One region of the Quadrisphaera oryzae genome, then DNA from elsewhere that is predicted to be linked to it. Evidence: predicted binding sites of a transcription regulator. Region 1 holds the regulator's gene; the other holds the start of a gene.
What was found. The regulator HrcA, encoded in region 1, represses chaperone genes, less so after heat shock. The targets are predictions, from matches to a motif close to GNTNGCACTCGGNNNNNCCGAGTGCNANC.
Positions count from the first base shown of each region.

Region 2: H7K62_RS06500 (acetolactate synthase large subunit) is a predicted target of HrcA. The motif match lies at 5,149-5,177, and genes of this name have one in related genera.

Region 1 is NZ_JACNME010000008.1:105,147-116,783, forward strand. It holds gene H7K62_RS15155 (glycoside hydrolase family 15 protein) at 1-1,757, shown strand, start outside; gene H7K62_RS15160 (histidine triad nucleotide-binding protein) at 1,795-2,142, opposite strand; gene H7K62_RS15165 (Gmad2 immunoglobulin-like domain-containing protein) at 2,244-2,825, shown strand; gene dnaJ (molecular chaperone DnaJ) at 3,101-4,231, opposite strand; gene hrcA (heat-inducible transcriptional repressor HrcA) at 4,306-5,355, opposite strand; gene H7K62_RS15180 (DUF3097 family protein) at 5,566-6,459, shown strand; gene H7K62_RS24090 (DUF4870 domain-containing protein) at 6,597-7,277, shown strand; gene hemW (radical SAM family heme chaperone HemW) at 7,255-8,562, opposite strand; gene H7K62_RS24095 (GNAT family N-acetyltransferase) at 8,674-9,231, shown strand; gene H7K62_RS15200 (MOSC domain-containing protein) at 9,259-9,906, opposite strand; gene H7K62_RS15205 (GNAT family N-acetyltransferase) at 10,033-10,587, shown strand; gene lepA (translation elongation factor 4) at 10,592-11,637, opposite strand, start outside.
Region 2 is NZ_JACNME010000003.1:42,612-54,248, reverse strand. It holds gene H7K62_RS06520 (putative bifunctional diguanylate cyclase/phosphodiesterase) at 1-1,015, shown strand, start outside; gene H7K62_RS06515 (PQQ-dependent sugar dehydrogenase) at 1,034-2,278, opposite strand; gene H7K62_RS06510 (2-hydroxyacid dehydrogenase) at 2,339-3,283, shown strand; gene ilvD (dihydroxy-acid dehydratase) at 3,350-5,044, shown strand; gene H7K62_RS06500 (acetolactate synthase large subunit) at 5,325-7,187, shown strand; gene ilvN (acetolactate synthase small subunit) at 7,184-7,726, shown strand; gene ilvC (ketol-acid reductoisomerase) at 7,808-8,827, shown strand; gene H7K62_RS06485 (DUF3253 domain-containing protein) at 8,966-9,394, shown strand; gene H7K62_RS06480 (DUF2252 domain-containing protein) at 9,407-10,894, opposite strand; gene H7K62_RS06475 (ABC transporter ATP-binding protein) at 10,971-11,637, shown strand, end outside.

The DNA.
Region 1 (11,637 bases):
GGGACGGCCGGGTCGACTGGCTGCCGCTGCCCGACCTCGACTCCACGCCGCCGTTCGCCGCGCTGCTCGACCCCGACGACGGCGGGTGCGTGGAGCTGGCGCCGGTGGAGCCGTTCGAGGTGGAGCGCCAGCACGTCCCCGGCACCAACGTGCTGACCACCACCTTCCGCACCGCGAGCGGTGCGGTGCGGGTGACGGACTGCCTGAGCACCGGGGTGGCGGGCCGGCTGCCGTGGGCCGAGCTCGGTCGCCGCGTCGAGGGTCTGACGGGCCGGGTGCGGGTGCGGGCCGTGGTCCGGCCCGGCACCTGCCTGGGCACCGCCGGCCCGTGGGTGCAGCGCACCTCCGCCGCCACGCTGCTGCGCGTGGACGGCCTGACGATGGCCGTGGTCGCGGAGGTCCTGGACCCGGGCCCGGCGGACGCGGACGGCGGCGGCGCCCGGCTCCAGCGCACCGACGGCGAGCGGGAGGTGCGGGTGGACCTGGACGTGGTGGCGGGCTCGCGCTCGGTGCTCGGCCTGGTGGCCACCTCCGGCGAGCCGCTGTGGGTCCCGTCGGGCGAGGCGGTGGACGCCGGCGTCGACCGGACCGTGGAGAACTGGCGGGCCTGGTCGCGCACGTTCGACTGGGACGGACCGTGGGACGCCGCGGTGCGCCGCAGCGCCATGGTGCTCAAACTGCTGCTCCACGCCCCGAGCGGGGCCGTGGCGGCCGCCGCCACGACGTCGCTGCCGGAGGACCCGTCGGGATCGAAGTGCTGGGACTACCGCTTCGCCTGGGTGCGCGACTCCGCCTACAGCCTGCAGGCCATGATGCGCTTCGGGCTGCGCGAGGAGCCCCACGCGGCGGTCAGCTGGCTGCTGCGGACCATCCGCTCCGACGGCGCCGTCCCCGACGTCTTCTACGCGCTGTCGGGCCGCGTGCCGCGCGGCGGCGTCGAGGAGCTGCAGGCCCCCGGCTGGCGCGGCGCGGGTCCGGTGGTCCGCGGGAACGGCGCTGCCGGGCAGCTGCAGCTGGGCGTCTACGGGGACCTCTTCAGCATCCTGCGGCTCTACGTCGACGGCGGCGGGGCGCTGGACGCCGAGACCGGTCGGCAGCTGGCCTCCACCGCCGACGCCGCGTGCGACCGGTGGCGCCAGCCCGACGCCGGCATGTGGGAGCTGCACACGGCGCGCCACTACACCAGCAGCAAGATGGGCTGCTGGCAGGCGCTCACCCACGCCGTCCACCTCGCCGAGCTGGGCCAGGTGCCCGGCGACCCGTCCCGGTGGCGCTCGGAGGCGGCGCTCATCCAGCGGTGGGTGGCCGAGCACTGCTGGTCGGAGCGGCTGGGCGCCTACACCTGGTACCCCGGCACCGAGCGGCTGGACGCGTCCGTGCTCCTGCACGCCGTGAGCGGCTTCGACCGCGGGCCGCGCATGAGCTCGACCCTGGACGCGCTGCGCCGCGAGCTGGGCCACGGCCCCCACCTGTACCGCTACACGGGGGCCGCGGCCGAGGAGGGCAGCTTCGTGGCCTGCTCGTTCTGGATGGTCTCCGCGCTGCAGCTGTGCGGACGCGGCGAGGAGGCGCGGGCGCTCATGGACGCCCTGGTCGACGGGCCGGAGGCGGTGCTCAACGACGTCGGCGTGCTGGCGGAGATGGTCGACCCGGCCACCGGGCACTGGCTGGGCAACCTGCCGCAGGCGCTGAGCCACCTGGCGCTGGTCAACGCCGCCGTCACGGTGCACGAGCACCAGGACGACCAGGACGACTGAGGCGGCTGAGGCGGCTGAGGCGCCGGAGCGCCGCCGGTCAGCCGGGGGGCCAGCCCATCGGGCGCCCGCCGAGCACGTGCCCGTGCACGTGGAAGACGCTCTGGCCGACGCCCGCCCCCGTGTTGAACACCAGCCGGAACTGCCCGTCGTCCAGCTCGGAGGCCACCCGCGCCGCCGTCGCGGTGACCTCGGCCAGCACCTCGGGGTCCGCGGCGGCGAGGGCTGGCACGTCGCGGTGGTGCTCGACCGGCACGACGAGCACGTGCAGCGGGGCCTGCGGGTCGAGGTCGCGGAAGGCGACGACGCGGTCCGTGCGCGCGACCACCTGCGCCGGCACGTCGCCGGAGGCGATCCGGCAGAAGATGCAGTCAGGGTCCTGGGCCACCCGCCGACGGTACCCACCCGCAGGTGACGATCCGGTCACCCGGTGAGGGCGGTCGGCGCGTCCTGGCCCGCGCAGACCGCCCGCAGCGGTAGGAACGGGGCATGCGAGCCCACACCCGGACCCAGCGGGCACACCGCACCGCCCGCCTGACCGCCCGCGCCGGCGCGCCGGTCGCCGTCGCGATGGCGCTGCTGCTGTCCGGCTGCGGCGGGGCCCAGACCGCCACCGAGCCGGTCGGCGCCGACACCACCAGCAGCGCGGCGAGCACGAGCGCGTCGTCGTCCTCCGCGAGCTCCTCGGCGACCACCACGTCCGCGGCGAGCGGGTCCGCGGCCACCGCCGCCGGTCCCGCCGCCACCGGCTCGGGCACGTCGAAGTCCGTGGTGATCACCGCTCCCACCGAGGGCGAGCACCTGCCGGCCGGCCCGATGGGGATCGTCGGCCAGGGCTCGGCGCCCGAGGGCACCCTGCTGTACAAGATCACGCAGGCCGACGGCACGGTGCTGTCCGACGGGTACACCGACGCCGGCGCCAACGGCGCGGTGGGCGACTTCTCCATCCCCCAGACCGTCCAGAAGGGCACCTGCGCTCCCTGCACCGCCGAGGTCTGGGTGCCTGACGAGTCCGCGGGCGAGGGCAAGGTCGGCTCCGGCGCCGCGAAGGTCACCTTCTACGTCGACTGACCGCCGTCGCCTGGCCGTCGTCGGCAGGCGCCGTCGCCTGACGCCGTCGGCGGACGCCCTGCACCGCCCTCCGCAGGTGACCGTGGTCACCTGCGGACGCGTCGGCCCAGCACGGTGCTGACGCGACTGACCGCGGTCACCTCCGGAGGTGACCGCGGTCAGTCGCGTCAGCTTTCACAGCAGAGCAGGAGCAGCGCTGGACCAGTGCAGGAGCAGTGCAGGAGCAGTGCAGGAGCAGTGCAGGAGCAGTGCAGGAGCAGTGCAGGAGCAGTGCCTCAGCGGCCGGAGAAGCCCCGCTTGAGGCGGGAGAACACCCCGCCGGAGGCGGGTGAGAGCCGGCCCTCGGGGCGCTCCTCGCCGCGCAGCGCCGCCAGCTGGCGGAGCAGCTCGGCCTGCTCGTCGTCCAGACCCTTGGGCACCTGCACGTCGATGTGGACGTGCAGGTCGCCGCGACCGCCGGAGCGCAGCCGCGCCGCGCCCAGGCCGCGCAGGGTGACCACCTCGGCGGGCTGGGTGCCGGGCCGGACCTCCACCTCGCGCAGGCCGTCGAGGGTCTCCATCTCCAGCACCGTGCCGAGCGCCGCCGCGGTCATCGGCACGGGCAGGGTGGCGTGCAGGTCCTCGCCGCGGCGGGTGAAGAGGTCGTGCTGGCGCTGGACCACCTCCACGTAGAGGTCGCCGGCGGGACCGCCGCCCGGGCCCACCTCGCCCTGGCCGGACAGCTGGATCCGGGTGCCGGTGTCCACGCCGGCGGGCACGCGGATGGTCAGCGTGCGCCGACGGCGCACGCGGCCGTCACCGGCGCACTCGTTGCACGGGTCGGGGATGGTGGTGCCGTAGCCGCCGCAGGCGGGGCAGGGGGAGGTGGTGAGCACCTGGCCGAGCAGCGACCGGGCGGCGCGCTGCACCTGTCCCTGGCCGTGGCAGACGTCGCAGGTGCGGACCTGGGTGCCCGGCTGGGCGCAGTTCCCGTTGCACGTCGGGCAGACGACGGCGGTGTCGACGGTGATCTCGCGCTCGGCGCCGAAGACGGCCTCGGCGAGGTCCACCTCGAGGCGGATCAGGGCGTCCTGGCCGGGCTGGGCGCGCGAGACCGGGCCGCGCGCGGCGCCGCCCCCACCGCCGAAGAAGGTGCCGAACAGGTCGCCGAGGTCGAAGGCCTGGCCGCCGCCCGGGAACCCGCCGCCGCCGAAGCCGCCGCCGGAGCTGCCGGTCGCGTCGTACACCCGCCGCTTGTCCGGGTTGCTCAGCACCTCGTAGGCGGCCGAGACCTCCTTGAAGCGCTCCCCGGCGTCGGGGTTGACGTCGGGGTGGAGCTGGCGGGCCAGCTTGCGGTAGGCCTTCTTGACGTCCTCGGTGCTCGCGTCGCGCGGCACCCCGAGGGCGGCGTAGTGGTCGGTCGGCACGGGTCAGACGCTCCTGAGGAGTGGGCAGGTCGGTCGGTGCAGCAGGGCGGGCGCGGCAGGTGCGGCGGGGCGGGTCACCGCGCCAGGACCCTGCTGAGGTAGCGGGCGACGGCGCGGACCGCGGCGATCGAGGTCGGGTAGTCCATGCGCGTCGGTCCCAGGATGCCCAGGCGAGCGACCACCTCGCCGCCCGAGCCGTACCCGGAGGCCACGACGGCGGCGTCGGAGAGCCCGCTGTGCACGATCTCGCGGCCGATGCGCACCGAGACGCCGCTGGCGGGGTCGTCCGCCATCTCCGCGAGCAGGCGCAGCACCACCACCTGCTCCTCGATCGCCTCGAGGACGGGCGCCACGGAGGCGGAGAACCCCCCGGCGCCGCGGACGAGGTTGGCGGTGCCCGCCAGCACCATCCGCTCCTCGCGGGTGGCGTCGAGGGCGGAGCGCAGGGCGGCCGCCACGGCACCGGCGGCCGCGGCGTCCTCGGGGCGGGCCGCCGACCAGGAGGCGACCACGCCGTCGAGCGCGACCACGGCCTCGTCGGCACGGCGGCTGGCGGTGGCCGCGTTGAGGCGTCCGCGCAGCTCGGTCACGAGCTCGGGGGCCACCTCGGGCGCCTCGGGCGGCACCTCCACCGAGCGCTGCTCCACGCGGCCGCTGTCGGTGATGAGCACCAGCACCAGCCGGCGCGGGGCCAGCTGGACCAGCTCCACGTGGCGCACCCGGGCGCGGGCCAGGGAGGGGTACTGGATGACGGCCACCTGCTGGGTGAGCTGCGCGAGCGCCCGCACCGTGCGCTCCAGCACGTCGTCGAGGTCGACCGGCTGGCCGCCCTCGCCCAGCAGCCTGTCGATGGCGCGCCGCTCGGCCGGTGACAGCGGGCGCACGGCGGGCAGCCCGTCGACGAAGGCGCGGTAGCCCTTGTCGGTGGGCACCCGGCCGGCGCTGGTGTGGGGCTGGGCGATGAGCCCCTCCTCCTCCAGCGCGGCCATGTCGTTGCGGATGGTGGCCGGGGACACGCCGAGGGCGTGCCGCTCCACGAGCGCCTTGGAGCCGACGGGCTCCTGCGTGGCGACGTAGTCCTCGACGATGGCCCGCAGGACGGCGAGGCGCCGGGGCTCGGTCACGGTGCGTCCCTCCCGCTCGTCGGCACCACTGCTGGCACTCAGCAGCACGGAGTGCCAATCCTACGCCGTCCGGCCGGAGCCGCAGGTAGCGTCGATCGGGTGCCGACTCCCCCGACACCCCCGCGGCGCCCCGCGTCCGCACCGCGGTCCGCGCCGCCAGCAGCGTCGTCGTCCTCAGCGCTCTACGGCGGCTGGGGCGCCTCCGCGCCGCTGCGCCGCGGCGACACCGTCACCGACCCCACCACGGGCCGGCGCCGCGCCCGCACCGCGAGCCGCGAGGTGCCGGCGGCCGTCGGGCTGGTGGTCGAGGACGTCGAGACCGGCTGGAGCGGCGCCGTGGTGCGCGTGGAGAAGGCCGGCGGTGTGCACGTGGTGGTGCTGGAGGACTGGAAGGGCCGCACCCGCAGCTTCCCCCTCGGGCCCGGGTTCCTCGAGGAGGGCCAGCCCGTGCGGCTCGTGCCGCCCGTCGGCCCGCCCCCGGCGGCGCGGACGGCCTCGGGAGCGGCGCCGCTGCGCCCGGGCCGCACCGCCAGCGGGTCCTTCGCCGTGGAGGGCGCCCGCGCCCGCGTGGCGCGCGGCTCGAGGATCTGGGTGGAGGGCAAGCACGACGCCGAGCTCGTGGAGAAGGTCTGGGGTGACGACCTCCGGGTCGAGGGCGTGGTGGTCGAGGGCCTGCAGGGCGTCGACCACCTCGCGGCCGCCGTCGCCGAGTTCCGTCCCGGGCCGGGCCGGCGGGTCGGGGTGCTGGTCGACCACCTCGTGACCGGCTCCAAGGAGACGCGCCTCGTGGCTGACGCGCTGCGCGCCGCGCCCGGCGCCGCCGACCACGTGCTCGTGGTGGGGCACCCCTACGTGGACGTGTGGCAGGCGGTGCGACCGGCGCGGCTCGGGCTGGACGCCTGGCCGGTGGTCCCGCGGGGCCGGCCGTGGAAGGAGGGCGTGCTCGAGGCCCTCGGCTGGCCGCACGACACCCCCGCCGACGTCGCCCGCGGCTGGCAGCGGGTGCTGGGGACCGTGCGGACCATCGGGGACCTGGAGCCGACCCTGTCCGGGCGGGTGGAGGAGCTCATCGACTTCGTCACCGGGGACCAGCTGGACCGCTGACCGCGCGGACGGGGGCAGGAGACGGAGCAGGGGGACGACGAGCAGCGCCGTCCGGGCGTGTGGCGCTGGTGCCGGGTGGCATCTTCCGGAACCCTGGGGGCTGGCCCGCGGAGAGCCCCGGGCCGCGAGGAGGAGAAGTGTCCGAGCAGCCCGGCCGGCCGTCCGACCAGCCTGACCAGCAGCCCGGAGAGGTGCCGCCGCCGCACTACGGCCAGTACGGCAGCGGGTACGGCGAGCAGCCCACCGAGCCCGGCGCCGCGACGGCTCCCGGCGCGGGAGCCCCGTCCTACGGGCACCCGGCGCCGTCCTACGGCCAGCAGCCGCCCCCCGCGCAGCCCGGGTACGGCCAGCAGCTACCGCCCGCGCAGCCCGGGTACGGCCAGCCCGGTCCCCAGCAGGGCCACCCGCCGGCGTACGGCCAGCCCCGCGGCGAGATGAGCCCGCAGGACCAGCGCCTGTGGGCCTGCCTGGCGCACGTGTCGGCGATCGTGGCGGGCCTGCTGCTCAGCGGCCTGTCCGCCTACTTCCTGTACCTGGGCGCAGTCGGCCCGCTGGTGCTGTTCTTCGTGTTCCGCGAGCGGGGCGCGTTCGTGCGCCGGCAGGTGGTGGAGGCGCTGAACTTCCAGATCCTGCTGACGATCGTCTACGTGGCGCTGATCCTGTTGACCGTGGTCACGCTCTTCGTGGGCGCGATCCTCACGGTGCCGCTGCTCGTCGTCGTCGGGGTGGTGGGGCTGGTCTTCGAGATCATCGCGGCGGTCAAGGCCAACCAGGGCGTCGACTACCGCTACCCGGTCAACTGGCGGCTCGTGAAGTGACGCCGGCGGCGCCGTCGCCGGCCCCCTCCCAGCCGAGGAGGGCGCGGACGACGGCGTCGGCCAGCAGGCGCCCCCGCAGCGTCAGCCGCAGCCGCGGCTGCTCGCCGTCGGGGGCGCCGCTGCGTGCGGGGTCCTCGAGGAGGCCGTCGGCCACGAGGCGCGGCACCTGCGCGAGCCCGGTGGGCGGCACGAGCGAGGTCGGCAGCCCCTCGGCCAGGCGGACGCCGAGGAGCACGGCCTCCACGGCGCGCGCGTCGTCGTCGAGGACCTCCCGGCCCACCGCGGGGCTGGTGCCCGCGGCGAGGCGGCGGGCCCACGCGGCGGGGTGCTTGGCGTTCCACCAGCGCACGCCGCCGACGTGGCTGTGCGCGCCGGGGCCGGCGCCCCACCAGTCCTGCCCGCGCCAGTAGGCGACGTTGTGGCGGCAGGCGTCGGCGGGCGTGCGCGCCCAGTTGCTCACCTCGTACCAGCCGTACCCGGCGTCGCGGAGCACGGCGTCGGCGAGCTCGTACTGGGCGGCCTCGTCGTCGGGGTCGGGCGCGGGCAGCTCGCCGCGGCGCACCCGGGCGGCCATGGCCGTCCCCTCCTCCACCACCAGGGCGTAGGCGGAGAGGTGGTCGGGCTCGCAGGCGAGCGCGGCGTCCAGGCTGGTGCGCCAGTCCGCCAGGGACTCCCCCGGCGCGCCGTAGATGAGGTCCAGGCTGACGGCGAGGCCCGCCTCGCGGGCCCAGCGGACGGCCTGCGGCACGCGGGCCGGGTCGTGAGTGCGCTCGAGGACGGCGAGGACGTGCGGCACCGCCGACTGCATCCCGAAGCTCACGCGCGTGTACCCGGCCGCCGCGAGCTCGGCGAGCGAGGCGGGGGTGACGGAGTCGGGGTTGGCCTCGGTGGTGACCTCGGCGCCGGCGGCCAGGCCGAGGTGCTCGCGCACGGCGTCGAGGCCGCGGGCCAGGTCGGCGGCGGGCAGCAGCGTGGGCGTGCCGCCGCCGACGAAGACGGTGGAGACCTCGCGGCGCGGCAGGCCCGAGGCCTCCAGCACCCGGGCCGCGAGCGCCACCTCCTCGACGAGCGCGCCGGCGTAGCCGGCCTGGGAGGCGCCGGGCAGCTCGGGCGGGCCGAGCTCGGAGGCGGTGTAGGTGTTGAAGTCGCAGTAGCCGCAGCGGACCCGGCAGAACGGCACGTGCAGGTAGACGCCGAGGTCACGGGTCGCGGCGCCGGTGGCGGCGGAGGCCGGCAGCAGCCCGTCGGCGGGGGCGGGGTCGCCGTCGGGCAGGGCGGGGCTCATCGCCGTCCATCGTCGCACCCCTCCCGTGGGCGCTTCGCCCACCGAGCGCCCACCGAGCGCCCACCGAGGGTGGGAGCGCGCGGCGGAGCGGGCGGGTGCTGGGATGGGGGCGTGGGTGGAGCGAGCGCCAGGAAGCCCCGGCAGCTGCCGGCGGTCAGGCTCGAGCCGCTGTCGGACGCCAGCGACCCGCGGCTGCTGGCCTCCGTGCTGGCGCTGAAGCCCGGTCCGGGGCAGGACAGGTACTGCCTTCCCGCGTCCATGACGTACCCACCGGCCAGCGCCGACCCGCTGCGCGTGGCGTTCGCCGTGATGGCGCAGCTGCCCGGTCCGGGCACCGGGGAGCGCGTGGTCGGCTTCGGCACGCTGGACCGCCACGGCCAGCTCGAGCACCTCCTGGACGACCCCGCCCGCGGGCTGCTCCTGCGCGCCTTCTACGTCGGCCGCGCCCACCAGGGGCGCGGGTACGGGACGGCGGGTGCCCGGCAGGCGCGGGCGCTGGCGCACGCGCTGGAGCCGGAGGCGGAGCTGCTCGTGCTCTGCGTGCACGAGTCCAACACCGCCGCGCGCAGCGCGTACGCACGCGCCGGGTTCGCGGACAGCGGCGCGCGGTGGATGGCGCAGGCCGCGGACCCGCAGGTGGTCATGGTCGCGGCGCTGCAGCCCCGCTGAGCACCGGCACCGGCCGACGACGCGCGCTCAGCGCCGGGCGACCGCCTCCAGCGCGCCGCGCATGTCGGGGGCCAGGTCCACGCCGCGGTCGGCCGCGCACGCCAGCAGTGTCCGGGCGTCGGCCGGGTGGGCCTCGGCCAGCCACCGGCCCACGCCCACGCCATGGCCCGGCCGCGTGAGCACCTCCACCGGATCGCCCGCGGCGACCGCGCCCGGCCTGACCACCCGCAGGTAGGCACCCGGTACCCCGGAGCGCGTGAACCGCTTGACCCACCGCTCCTCCCCGAGCCGCCGGGCGAACGTCATGCAGGGCGTGCGGGGCATCGTCACCTCCACCTCCAGGGCGTCCTCGCCGGAGCCGATGCGCCAGCGCTCACCGACCTCCGCGCCGTCGACGTCGACCCCGGACGTGCGCAGGTTCTCCCCGAAGAGCCCGGGCGGCACGTCGCGCTCCAGCTCGGCGACCCAGCGGTCGGCGGCCTCCTGGGCGTAGGCGTACAGCGCCTTGTCGCGACCGCCGTGGTGCTGGCGGTCGGTCTGGACGTCGCCGTAGGCGCCCAGCTCGCGCACCCGCACCGGCCCCTCGACGGGCCGCTTGTCGATGGCGGTGACGCCCACGCTCCCGGGGTCGGAGAGGAGCTGGTGCACGCGGCAGACGGCGATCACGGTTCCCACGGCGCCCGATCATGCCCGTGACGTGGCGCTCAGGTGCATGATCGTGCGGGAGCAGCCGGCGACCCCACCGCCACGACCGTGCGACTGCGCGCCACGCCGTCACCTCCGGGCGGGAGGATGGGCGGTGTGGGTGTGCGACTGGTCGTGGTGAGGCCTGACGACGCGGCGCTCCTCGCCGCGGCGTCAGCCCTGCGCACCAGTGCCGAGCAGCAGCTCTTCGTCAAGCCGCCCGCGGAGTCCTTCCCGGTGGCGTTCGCCGACCCCGCCCGCACGCCGTTCGTCGTCCTGCGCGAGGAGGAGGGCGACGACGAGCGCGTGGTCGGCGCCGGGGTGCTCCACGCCGGCGCGGCGGCTCCGCGGCAGGACGCCGAGCTCGCGCAGCTGCTCGCCGCCGCCGGCGAGGACCCGGTCACCGCGGTGCTGCTGCGCGCGTTCGTCATCGGGGAGCAGCACCAGGGCCGGGGGTTCGGGACGGCAGCCGCCCGGGCGGCCGTGGCGCTCGCGCCGGACGTCACCCCCGCGGCCAGCGTCGTCGTCCTGACGGTCAACGAGCGCAACCACGCCGGCCTGCGGGCGTACGCGAGGGCCGGGTTCACCGACGTCGGGCGCTACCTGGGCGGCAGCGCCGGGCCTCAGCGGGCCATGACCGCCCCCTGCGCCCCGACCGGCCCGACCGGCTGACGGGCTACTTCTTGGCGGCGGCGTCCTTGCCCGTGGGCGCGTCGGTGGAGAGCGCGGCGATGAACGCCTCCTGGGGGACCTCCACGCGGCCGACCATCTTCATGCGCTTCTTGCCCTCCTTCTGCTTCTCCAGCAGCTTGCGCTTGCGGGTGATGTCACCGCCGTAGCACTTGGCGAGGACGTCCTTGCGGATGGCGCGGACGGTCTCGCGGGCGATGACCCGCGCGCCGATCGCGGCCTGCACGGGCACCTCGAACTGCTGGCGCGGGATGAGCTCGCGCAGCTTGCTCGCCATCATCACGCCGTAGCTGTAGGCCTTGTCCTTGTGGACGATGGCGCTGAACGCGTCGACCTGCTCGCCCTGCAGGAGGATGTCGACCTTGACGAGGTCGGCGGCCTGGTCGCCGTCGACGTCGTAGTCGAAGCTGGCGTACCCGCGGGTGCGCGACTTCAGGGCGTCGAAGAAGTCGAAGACGATCTCCGCCATGGGCAGGCGGTAGCGCATCTCCACGCGGTCCTCGGAGAGGTAGTCCATGCCCTGCAGCTCACCGCGGCGCTGCTGGCACAGCTCCATGACCGTGCCGATGTAGTCGGCCGGGGTCAGCACGGTGGCCTTGACCACGGGCTCGCGGACCTCGGAGACCTTGCCGGAGGGGTACTCGCTGGGGTTGGTGACGGTGACCTCGCGGCCGTCGTCGAGGGTGACCTCGTAGACCACCGACGGCGCGGTGGAGATGAGGTCGAGCCCGAACTCGCGCTCGAGGCGGTCACGGGTGATCTCCAGGTGCAGCAGCCCGAGGAAGCCGCAGCGGAACCCGAAGCCCAGCGCCACGGACGTCTCCGGCTCGTACGCCAGGGCGGCGTCGTTGAGCTTGAGCTTGTCGAGGGCGTCGCGCAGCAGCGGGTAGTCGGACCCGTCGATGGGGAACAGGCCGGAGAACACCATCGGCTTGGGGTCCTCGTAGGCGCCGACCGGCTCGGCGGCCTGGCGCGCGGCGGAGGTGACGGTGTCGCCGACGCGGCTCTGGCGGACGTCCTTCACGCCGGTGA
Region 2 (11,637 bases), on a different contig from region 1:
CGCGCGGGCGGAGGTGGCCCTCGCCGCCGTCCGCCGGGCCTCGCTGTCCGACGACCGGCCCCTCAGCGCCAGCGCCGGCGTCGCCGAGGCCGTCCCCGGCGTCCTGGACCCCGCCGCCGTCCTGTCCGACGCCGCGGCCGCCCTGCGCGCCACCAAGGCCCGCTGCGACGGTGGCATCGGCGTCCACGACGCCGCCCTGGTCGAGCGCACCCGGCGCCAGCACCAGGTCACCGCTGCCCTGCGCGAGGCGCTCGCGGCCGACAGGCTCTCCGTGGGCCTGCAGCCGGTCGTCGACGTCGCCACCGGCACCACCACCGGCTTCGAGCTGCTCTCCCGCTGGGACGACCCGGTGCTCGGGGTGGTCTCGCCCGAGGAGTACGTGCCCGTGGCCGAGGCGGCCGGGCTGGTGCACCAGCTGGGCGAGAGCGTCCTGCGCCAGGGCCTGGCCGCCCACGTGGCGGCGGGCGGTGTCGAGCGCCACCTGCGGGTGGCCGTCAACGCCTCCGTGCACGAGCTGCGCCGGTACGGCTACGCCGACGGCGTGCGCGCCGCCGCGGCCCAGGCGGGGGTGCCGCTCGACCTGCTCACCGTGGAGGTCACCGAGTCGGTGTTCCTGGCCCGCGAGGACCCGGCCGCCCCCACGCTGCGCGAGCTGCGGGAGGCCGGTGTCCGCCTCGCCATCGACGACTTCGGCACCGGCTACTCCTCGTTGGGCTACCTCGACCGCCTGCCGGTCACGTACGTCAAGGTGGACCGGTCCCTGGTGGTGGCCGCGGCCGCGAGCGAGCGCTCACGAGCGCTGCTCGCCGCGGTGGTGGCCGTCTCCCGCTCGCTGGACCTGGAGGTGGTGGCGGAGGGCATCGAGGACGAGGCGCAGGCGCGGATGGTGCTCGACCTCGGCGTCCGCCTGGGCCAGGGGTGGCTGTGGTCGCGCGCCCTCGAGCCGTCGCAGCTGGCCGCGCACCTGGCGGCGCCCCCGCGCGCCCTGACCGCCGACCGAGAGCCCCTCGCCTGAGACGGCCCGGGGCGCAGGTCAGGCCAGCGGCACGCGCAGCAGCCTGTCGTCCCCGTCGCGGGGCGTCCCGCGGGAGGTGTTGTCGGTGAGCACCCACAGCGCCCCGTCCGGACCGGCCACCACGTCGCGCACCCGCCCGTGCTCGCCGTCGAAGACGCGCTCGGGCTGGCCGAGGCGGCCGTCGGCCAGCGGCACGCGCCACAGCTCCTGCCCCCGCAGCGCGGCCACGTACACGGCGTCCCCGGTGACCAGCAGCCCGCTGGGAGAGGCGTCCGACGTCCGCCAGGTGACCAGGGGGGCCGTGAAGGCCGGGTCGTCGACGCCGCTCGCCGAGCCCGACGGCCCGGCCACCGCCCCCTCCACCAGCGGCCACCCGTAGTCGCGCCCCGGCTCGAGCAGGTTGAGCTCGTCCTGGGCGTCCTGCCCGAACTCGGCCTGGAACATCCGCCCTGCGGAGTCCCAGCCGATGCCCTGCGGGTTGCGGTGGCCCCACGTCCACACCGGCGAGCCCTCCACGGGGTTGCCGGGGGCCGGGCGGCCCTCGGGGGTGAGGCGCAGCACCTTGCCGGTGAGCGCGTCCCGGTCCTGCGCGGTGGACGGCGCGCTGGCGTCCCCGGTGGTCACGTAGAGCATGCCGTCGGGGCCGAAGGCCAGCCGGCCGCCGTGGTGGACGGTGGCCGAGGTGATGCCCGTGAGCACGGGCTCCGGCGCTGACAGCGAGCCGGCGCCGTCCCCGCTGCCGGGGGTGTAGCGCATCCGCACCACGCGGTCGTCGGTGGCGGTGGTCGTGTAGGCGTAGAGCCACCCGTCCTCGGCGAAGGCGGGGGAGAGGGCCAGGCCCAGCAGCCCACCCTCCCCGCGCGGCTCGACGCCGGGCACGGAGCCGCCAGGTCCCGGGGCCGTGACCTGCTGGGCGGACCAGCCGCCGCCGTCGGAGGAGACCCGCTGGACGCGCGCGGTGTCGCGCTCGCTGACCAGGGCGCTGCCGTCGGGCAGCACGACCGTGCTCCACGGGACGTCGAGGCCGGTGACCACGTCCTGCGCGGGCTGCGGGGTCCCGCGCAGGGCCAGCCCCGCGGCCCAGACCCCTGTCGACGCGGACGACGACGCCGCCGACGAGGGGGACGACGACGGCGCGGGCAGCTGCTCGGTGGACACCGCGGCGGGGGCCGCGGCCTGCTGGCCCGAGCAGGCGGTCAGCGCGAGCGCGGCGGCGAGCAGGCAGGCGGGTGCGGCGCGTCCGGCGGTGGAGGGTCGGCCCATCCCCCAGCCTGACCCGCCGCAGGTCGCACGGCCAGTCGGGGCCTGACAGGGTGGTCGTCCGTGAGCGACGTGCTGACCATCACCCTGCCCGACGCCGATTGGCAGGAGGCCCTCGCGCCGCACCTGCCCCCGGGCGTGCGGAGCCTGGTCTGGGACGTCGACTCCGACCCGCGGGAGGCGCTCGGCGCGGACGCCGAGCAGGTCGGGTACGTCGTGCTGCCGTACATGCACCCCGCTGGCGCGCTGGAGTCCCTCGGGTCCCTGCCGGCGCTGCGGCTGGTCCAGACGACGTCGGCCGGGTACGACGACCTCCTCGAGCGCCTGCCCGGTGGCGTGCGCCTGGCGAACGGCGCGGGCATCCACGACGCCTCCACCTCCGAGCTGGCGCTGGCGCTGGCGCTGGCCAAGCTGCGCGGCCTCGACGACGCCGTCCGCGACGCCGAGGAGGGGGCCTGGCGCCCGGTGCAGCGCCGCGCGCTGGCCGACCGCCGCGTCCTCGTGCTCGGCACCGGTGGCATCGGCGGAGCCATCGCCGACCGCCTGGAGCCCTTCGAGGTCGACCTCGTGCGCGTGGCCACCACGGCCCGCACCGACGGGCGCGGGCAGGTCCACGGGATCGACGAGCTGCCGGAGCTGCTGCCGACCGCCGAGGTGGTCTTCATCGGCCTGCCGCTCACGGACAGCACGCGCGGACTGGTCGACGCGGCGTTCCTGGCCGCCCTGCCCGACCAGGCGCTCGTGGTCAACGTGGGCCGCGGCCCCATCGTCGACACCGGCGCGCTGCTGGCCGAGCTGCGCGCCGAGCGCCTGCACGCCGCCCTCGACGTGACCGACCCGGAGCCGCTCCCCGAGGACCACCCGCTGTGGGGCGCTCCGAACGTGCTCATCGCCCCGCACGTCGGCGGCAACACCACGGCCATGCGCCCGCGGGCCCTGCGGCTGCTCCGCGCCCAGGTCGAGCGCCTCGCGGCCGGGCAGGACCCGCTCAACGTCGTCGTCGGCTGAGGGCCGCGCCGAGAGCGGTCCCGGGGCTGGTGGGGGCGCAACCTACGCGGCCGTAGGATCGCGGGCATGACCCAGGCCGACATGAAGCCCCGCTCCCGCCAGGTCACCGACGGGCTCGAGGCCACCGCCAGCCGCGGCATGCTCCGTGCCGTCGGCCTCGGCGACGACGACTTCGCCAAGCCGCAGATCGGCGTGGCCTCGTCGTGGAACGAGATCACCCCCTGCAACCTGTCGCTCGACCGGCTGGCCAAGTCCGTGAAGGACGGCGTGCACGCCGCCCAGGGCTACCCGCTGGAGTTCGGCACCATCTCCGTCTCCGACGGCATCTCCATGGGCCACGAGGGCATGCACTTCTCCCTCGTGAGCCGCGAGGTCATCGCCGACTCCGTGGAGACCGTCATGCAGGCCGAGCGCCTGGACGGCTCGGTGCTGCTGGCCGGGTGCGACAAGTCGCTGCCGGGCATGCTCATGGCCGCCGCCCGCCTCGACCTCGCCAGCGTGTTCCTCTACGCCGGCTCGATCCTGCCCGGCTTCGCCAAGCTCTCCGACGGCACCGAGAAGCAGGTGACGATCATCGACGCCTTCGAGGCCGTCGGCGCCTGCGCGCGCGGGCTCATGAGCCGCGAGGACGTCACGGCCATTGAGAAGGCGATCTGCCCGGGCGAGGGCGCGTGCGGCGGCATGTACACGGCCAACACCATGGCCAGCGCCGCCGAGGCCCTCGGCATGAGCCTGCCCGGTTCAGCCGCCCCGCCGGCCACGGACCGCCGCCGCGACGGGTTCGCCCGGGCCTCGGGCGCCGCCGTCGTCAACCTGCTCTCCCGCGGCATCACCGCGCGCGACATCATGACCAAGGAGGCGTTCGAGAACGCCATCTCCGTGGTCATGGCCTTCGGCGGCTCCACCAACGCCGTGCTGCACCTGCTCGCGATCGCCCACGAGGCCGAGGTGGAGCTGACGCTGGCCGACTTCGACCGGGTGGGCTCCCGCGTCCCGCACCTGGCCGACGTCAAGCCGTTCGGCCAGCACGTCATGACCGACGTCGACAAGATCGGCGGCGTGCCGGTGGTGATGCGGGCCCTTCTCGACGCGGGCCTGCTGCACGGCGACGTCATGACCGTGACCGGGAAGACGATGGCCGAGAACCTCGCCGACATCGCCCCGCCGGACCCGGACGGCAAGGTGCTGCGGGCCCTGGCGGACCCGATCCACCCCACCGGCGGCATCACGATCCTGCACGGCTCGCTCGCCCCGGGCGGCGCCGTGGTGAAGTCGGCGGGCTTCGAGTCCGACGTCTTCGAGGGCACCGCCCGGGTCTTCGACCGCGAGCGCGCCGCGATGGACGCCCTGGAGGACGGCACCATCACCGCGGGCGACGTGGTGGTCATCCGCTACGAGGGGCCCAAGGGCGGACCCGGCATGCGCGAGATGCTCGCCATCACCGGCGCCATCAAGGGCGCCGGCCTCGGCAAGGACGTGCTGCTGCTCACCGACGGGCGCTTCTCCGGGGGGACCACGGGCCTGTGCGTGGGCCACGTGGCGCCGGAGGCCGTCGACGGCGGGCCGGTCGCGTTCGTGCGCGACGGTGACCGCATCCGCCTGGACGTGAAGAACAAGACCCTCGACGTGCTCGTGGAGGAGTCCGAGCTGGCGGCGCGCCGGGAGGGCTGGGAGCCGTTGCCCCCGCGCTACACCCGCGGCGTGCTCGCGAAGTACACCCGGCTCGTGGGGTCGGCCAGCGGCGGAGCCGTCTGCTCCTGACGTCCGGCCACCGGGACGGACCGTCTCACCAGGTGAGACGGTCCGTCCCGGTGGCTGACAGGGCGCTCCGGAGGGGGCTACTCTCCCGGCATGGGCATCCTCGTCGTCGTACTCGCGCAGCGCGCGAGCTGACGCCGTCGTCGACGTCCCGCCGCGCGCGACCCTCCGCAGACTCCGCTGACACCGGAGCCGGGGGGTCTTTCCATGCCCGGCGGAACGAGGGGCCGGGCTGCTCGCACAGCACGACCCCGCGACCAGCAGCACAGCAGCAGGAGGACCGATGAGCACCGCCAGCACCGAGGGCGCCGCCGCCCAGCCGGCCAGCGGCACACCGGAGCGCATGACGGGAGCGCAGAGCATCGTGCGCTCCCTCGAGAGCGCCGGGGTCGAGGTCGTCTTCGGCCTCCCGGGCGGAGCGATCCTGCCCACCTACGACCCGCTGCTCGACTCGACGAAGCTCCGCCACGTGCTCGTGCGCCACGAGCAGGGCGCCGGCCACGCCGCGCAGGGCTACGCCGCCGCCACCGGCCGCGTCGGGGTCTGCATGGCGACGTCGGGGCCGGGCGCCACCAACCTCGTCACCGCCATCGCCGACGCCCACATGGACTCGGTGCCCCTGGTCGCGGTCACCGGGCAGGTCTCCTCCACGGCGATCGGCACCGACGCCTTCCAGGAGGCGGACATCGTCGGCATCACCCAGCCGATCACCAAGCACAACTACCTCGTGACCGATCCCGCGGACATCCCGCGCGTCATCGCCGAGGCCTTCCACCTGGCCTCGACCGGCCGCCCCGGCCCGGTGCTCGTGGACGTCACGAAGGACGCCCAGCAGGCGATGACCACGTTCCAGTGGCCGACCTCGCTGGCCGAGCTGGACCTGCCCGGCTACCACCCGACCACGCGCCCGCACGCCAAGCAGGTCCGCGAGGCGGCCCGCATGATCGCCGAGGCGAAGCGCCCGGTGCTGTACGTGGGCGGCGGCGTCATCCGCTCCGGCGCCTCCGCGGAGCTGCGGCGCCTGGTCGACACCTCAGGCGCGCCCGTGGTCACCACGCTCATGGCCCGCGGCGCCCTGCCCGACTCCCACCCGGCCAACCTCGGCATGCCCGGCATGCACGGCACCGTGGCCGCGGTGACGGCGCTGCAGCGGGCCGACCTCATCGTCAGCCTGGGCGCGCGCTTCGACGACCGGGTCACCGGCCTGCTCTCGAGCTTCGCCCCCGGTGCCGCGATCGTCCATGCCGACATCGACCCCGCGGAGATCGGCAAGAACCGCCGCGCGGACGTCCCGATCGTCGGTGACGCCAAGGAGGTCATCGCCGACCTGGTCCCGGCCCTGGAGGCCGAGCACGCCGCCGGGCGGCGCGCCGACCTGGGCGGCTGGTGGCGCCAGCTGGACGACCTGCGCACCACCTACCCGCTCGGCTACGACGAGCCGCAGGACGGGTCCCTGAGCCCGCAGAAGGTCATCCAGCGCCTGGGGCAGATCAGCGGCCCGGACACGGTCTTCACCTCCGGCGTGGGCCAGCACCAGATGTGGGCCGCGCAGTTCATCTCCTACGAGAAGCCGAACACCTGGCTCAACTCCGGCGGCCTGGGCACCATGGGCTACTCGGTGCCCGCCGCCATGGGCGCCAAGGTCGGCCGCCCGGACACCACCGTGTGGGCCATCGACGGCGACGGCTGCTTCCAGATGACCAACCAGGAGCTCGCCACCTGCGCGATCGAGGGCATCCCGATCAAGGTGGCCGTCATCAACAACTCCAGCCTCGGCATGGTCCGCCAGTGGCAGACGCTGTTCTACGACGGCCGGTACTCCAACACCGACCTGCACACCGGGGTCGGCCGGGCCAAGGGCCAGCGCATCCCCGACTTCGTCACGCTGGCCGAGGCCTACGCGTGCGTGGGCCTGCGCTGCGAGGACCCGGCGGACCTGGACGCCGTCATCGAAAAGGCCATGAGCATCAACGACCGGCCCGTCGTCGTCGACTTCGTGGTGCACCGCGACGCGATGGTCTGGCCGATGGTCGCCGCCGGCGTCTCCAACGACGCCATCCAGTACGCCCGCGGCCTCTCGCCCGTGTGGGACCGCGAGGAGCAGGACCCGGAGACCGGCCTGGAGATGAACGGAACCGCCCGATGAGCGCGCTCACCCCCACCAGCAGCTCGAGCACCCGCCACACCCTGTCGGTGCTCGTCGAGGACAAGCCCGCCGTCCTGGCGCGCGTGGCCTCGCTGTTCGCGCGGCGCGCGTTCAACATCCACTCCCTCGCCGTCGGGCCCACCGAGCACCCGTCGCTGTCGCGCATCACCGTGGTGGTCGACGTCGAGGACTCCCCGCTGGAGCAGGTCGTCAAGCAGCTCAACAAGCTGGTGAACGTCCTCAAGGTGGTCGAGCTGGAGCCGGAGACCTCGGTCCAGCGCGAGGTGCTCCTGGTCAAGGTCCGCGCCGACGCCACCACCCGCGGCCAGGTGCTGGACGTGGTCAACGTCTTCCGGGCCGCCGTCGTCGACGTCGCCCCCGAGGCCATGACCATCGAGGCGATCGGCGCGCCGGAGAAGAACGCCGCGCTGCTCAAGGTGCTCGAGCCGTTCGGGGTGCGCGAGATCGTGCAGTCCGGGGTCGTGGCCGTGGGCCGCGGCTCGCGCTCCATCACCGACCGGGCGCTGCGCAGCGCCTAGGGCACCGGGCACCGCCTGACGCCCGTCCGCCAGACTTCCCGACACATCCCTACTGAAGGAGTGACAGCCACCGTGGCTGAGATGTTCTACGACGACGACGCCGACCTGTCGATCATCCAGGGCCGCAAGGTCGCGGTCATCGGCTACGGCAGCCAGGGCCACGCCCACTCGCTGTCGCTGCGCGACTCCGGCGTCGAGGTGAAGGTCGGTCTGGCCGAGGGCTCCAAGAGCCGCGCCAAGGCCGAGGCCGAGGGCCTGACCGTCACCACCGCCGCCGAGGCGGCCGAGTGGGCCGACGTCATCATGCTGCTGGTGCCCGACCACGTGGCCCGCCACGTCTACGCCGAGTCCGTCGAGCCGCACCTGACCGCCGGCAAGGCCCTCTTCTTCGGCCACGGCTTCAACATCCGCTTCGGCTACATCAAGCCCCCGGCCGACGTCGACGTCGCCATGGTCGCCCCCAAGGGCCCGGGCCACCTCGTGCGCCGCGAGTACGCCGAGGGCCGCGGCGTCCCGGTGATCGTGGCCGTGGAGCAGGACGCGACCGGGAAGGCCTGGCCGCTCGCGCTGTCCTACGCCAAGGGCATCGGCGGCCTGCGCGCCGGCGGCATCAAGACCACCTTCACCGAGGAGACCGAGACCGACCTGTTCGGCGAGCAGGCCGTGCTGTGCGGCGGCGCGTCCGCGCTGGTGCAGGCCGGCTTCGAGACCCTCGTCGAGGCGGGCTACCAGCCCGAGGTCGCCTACTTCGAGTGCCTCCACGAGCTGAAGCTCATCGTCGACCTCATGTACGAGGGCGGCCTGGCCAAGCAGCGCTGGTCGGTGTCCGACACCGCCGAGTACGGCGACTACGTCTCCGGCCCGCGCGTCATCGACGCCTCGGTGAAGGCCCGCATGAAGGACGTCCTCACCGACGTCCAGAACGGCACCTTCGCCAAGCGGTTCATCGAGGACCAGGACGCCGGCGCGCCCGAGTTCAAGAAGTTCCGCTCCGAGCAGCAGGGCTCGCAGCTGGAGAAGACCGGCGCCGAGCTGCGCAAGCTCATGAGCTGGGTCGAGACCAAGGACGACGACTACGTCGAGGGCTCTGCCGCCCGCTGACGCCCCCGCGTCCCGCACCAGGGCCACCCCGCGCCGCTCCCCGAGTGGCTCAGGGTGGCCCTGGTCCGTTCCTGCTGGACCGGGGCCACCCTGAGCCAGAGCGGGAGTGGTGCGCAGCCCCCCAGCGTTGCAGCACGTGTGAGCAGAGGGTCCCGCACCAGCGCGAAGAGCGAGCTGCCCACCAAGCCGTGCGCGGTGTGCGGCCGCACCATCACGTGGCGCAAGAAGTGGGAGCGTGACTGGGAGGGCGTCCGCTACTGCTCCGACGCCTGCCGGCGCCGCGCCCGCTCCGGGGCCGCTCACGACGTCGACGCCGCGCTCGAGGCGTCGCTGGAGCGCCTCCTGGACGCCCGTGCGCCGTCGTCCTCGGTCTGCCCGTCGGAGGCCGCCCGCGCCGTCGCGGGCGAGCGGGGTCTGGAGGGGGAGGGCTGGCGAGACCTCATGGAGCCGGCCCGTGCGGCGGCGCGCCGGCTCGTGGTGGCGGGGCGGGCGCAGATCACGCAGGGCGGCGCCGTCGTCGACCCCGACACGGCCAAGGGCCCGATCCGGGTGCGCCGCCCCCGCTGAGGGGCCGCGCGCTCAGACGCCGCGCTCGACCGGCAGGACCCCGCGGGAGACCGCGTCGACCAGCTCCGCGTGGTCGGCCTCGGTCTGGTCGGCGTAGCGCCGGGCGAAGGTGGCCAGCGCGGTGTCGGCCTTGTCCGACGAACCCAGGTAGCCGGCGATCATCGAGGCGCCCGAGGTCCGCGCGTGCCCCTTGGCGAGCAGCTGGGCGCACACGCCCGCGTAGTCGCGCAGCGCGTTGGCGCCGATCCCGTCGAGCACCACCGAGCCCTTCATGTTCCGGAACTGGCGCACGTAGTACTGGCGCTCGCCGACCGTCGTCCACCCCAGCAGCGGGTCGGAGGTGGTCTGCAGCGCCTGCTGGTACTCCACCACCCGCTGGCCCTGGTGCTTGTGCCAGGCGTTGTCGCCGTGCACCCACGGGGCGACGACGGAGCGGCGGGCCTGCTTGAGCTGCAGGAAGACGACGTCGTCGCTGTCGGAGCCCTCCAGCAGCGCCACGTACGCCCGCAGCCCGACGCTGCCGACGCCCACCACCTTGTGCGCGATGTCCACCAGCGTGTAGCCGCCCAGCAGGCGCGCCCAGTGCGGTGCCAGCGTGCCGAGGTAGGCGTCCAGCGCCTCGGCCAGCAGCGGTGCGTCGTCCGGCTCGGGACGGGTGATCAGCGGCGGCTCCACCACGATCCGCCGCTCGAACACCGCCCCTCCGGACCCGTCGGCGCCTCCGGAGCGGTCCTCGCGGGCCACCACCTCGGTGAAGCGCGGCAGCGCGCGGTCGCTGGTGCGGTGGCGGGCCCGCTTGGCCGCGCGCTCCACCTCGTGACGCAGCCCGGGGTCCTTGGTGGCGCTGGCGAGGCGGTCCACCCCGAAGCTGGTCCAGCTGCGCTCCAGCAGCGGCTGCTCCGCCAGCTCGTGCAGGTGCTCCCGGTAGGCGCGCACGGCCGAGCGCACCGCCCGCTCGCAGGAGTCCTCCGCGAGGCCCGCCTGCCGCCCCGCCACCCACGCGCTGGCCACCAGGCGCCGCAGGTCCCACTCCCACGGGCCCGGGTGGGCCTCGTCGAAGTCGTTGAGGTCCAGCACCAGCTCCCGCGACGGCGAGCCGTACAGGCCGACGTTGCCGATGTGGGAGTCACCGCAGATCACCGGGGTGATGCCGGTGGCGGGCAGCGTGGCGAGGTCGGCGGCCATGAGACCGGCCGTGCCGCGCAGGAAGCCGTAGGGGCTCGCGGCCATGCGGCCCACCCGCACGGGCACCAGGCGCTCCAGCCGGCCCTCGTGGGCCTCCCGGATCTGGTCGACCACGCTGCGGCGGTCCGCGGCGGGCCGCCAGTCCGCCAGGGCCGAGCGCGGGACCTCCTGGCGCAGCGACCTGCCGAGCGCGTACCGCTCCGCGCGGGGCAGCGGGCGCGAGCGCAGCGAGCCGTACGGGGCGGAGTCCGCCTGCGCCAGCACCACGTGGCCCGGCCGGCCCGGCTCGCGGAGGTGTCCCGTCTCGATGCCCACGACCGCGCAGCGTGGCACCCCGGGGTCCCGCTCGCGGAGTTAGGTGATCCTTACCCGCCCCCTAGGCTGGGGCTTCGTGACCGCTGCCGCCACGGCGCCCCTGGGGGCGACCCCACCGCTGCGCGCCCTGTGGCGCCACCACCGCCGCCACCGCCCCCGATTCGCGCTCGCGGTGCTCATGACCACCCTCAACACGGCCGCCGACGTGGCGCCGGAGCTGCTGCTGGGTGTGGCCATCGACATCGTGGTCCGCGGCAGCGACTCGTTCGTGGGCACGGTCCTCGGCGTCGAGGGGCGCTTCGAGCAGCTCGTCGTCGTCGCAGTCGTCAACGCCCTCGTGTGGGTGGTGGAGTCGCTGACCGACTACGCCGCCTCCGTGTTGTGGCGCGGCCTCGCGCAGTCGGTGCAGGACGAGCTGCGCACCGAGGCGTACACGGCCGTGCAGGCCATGGACGTCGGGTGGCACGAGCGCACGCCGTCCGGGCAGGTGCTGTCGGTGCTCTCCGACGACGTCAACCAGCTGGAGCGCTTCCTCGACGTCGGCGCGCGCACGGTGCTCCACACCCTCCTCACCGTGGTGTTCGTGGGCATCGTCTTCGGGGTGACCTCGTGGCAGGTGGCGGTGCTGGCGTTCCTGCCGGTCCCGGTCATCGCCTGGGGCTCCATCCGGTTCCAGCGCCGCCTGGAGCCTCTGTACGCCGACGTGCGCTCGACCGCCGGGGAGGTGGCGGCGGTGGTGGCCG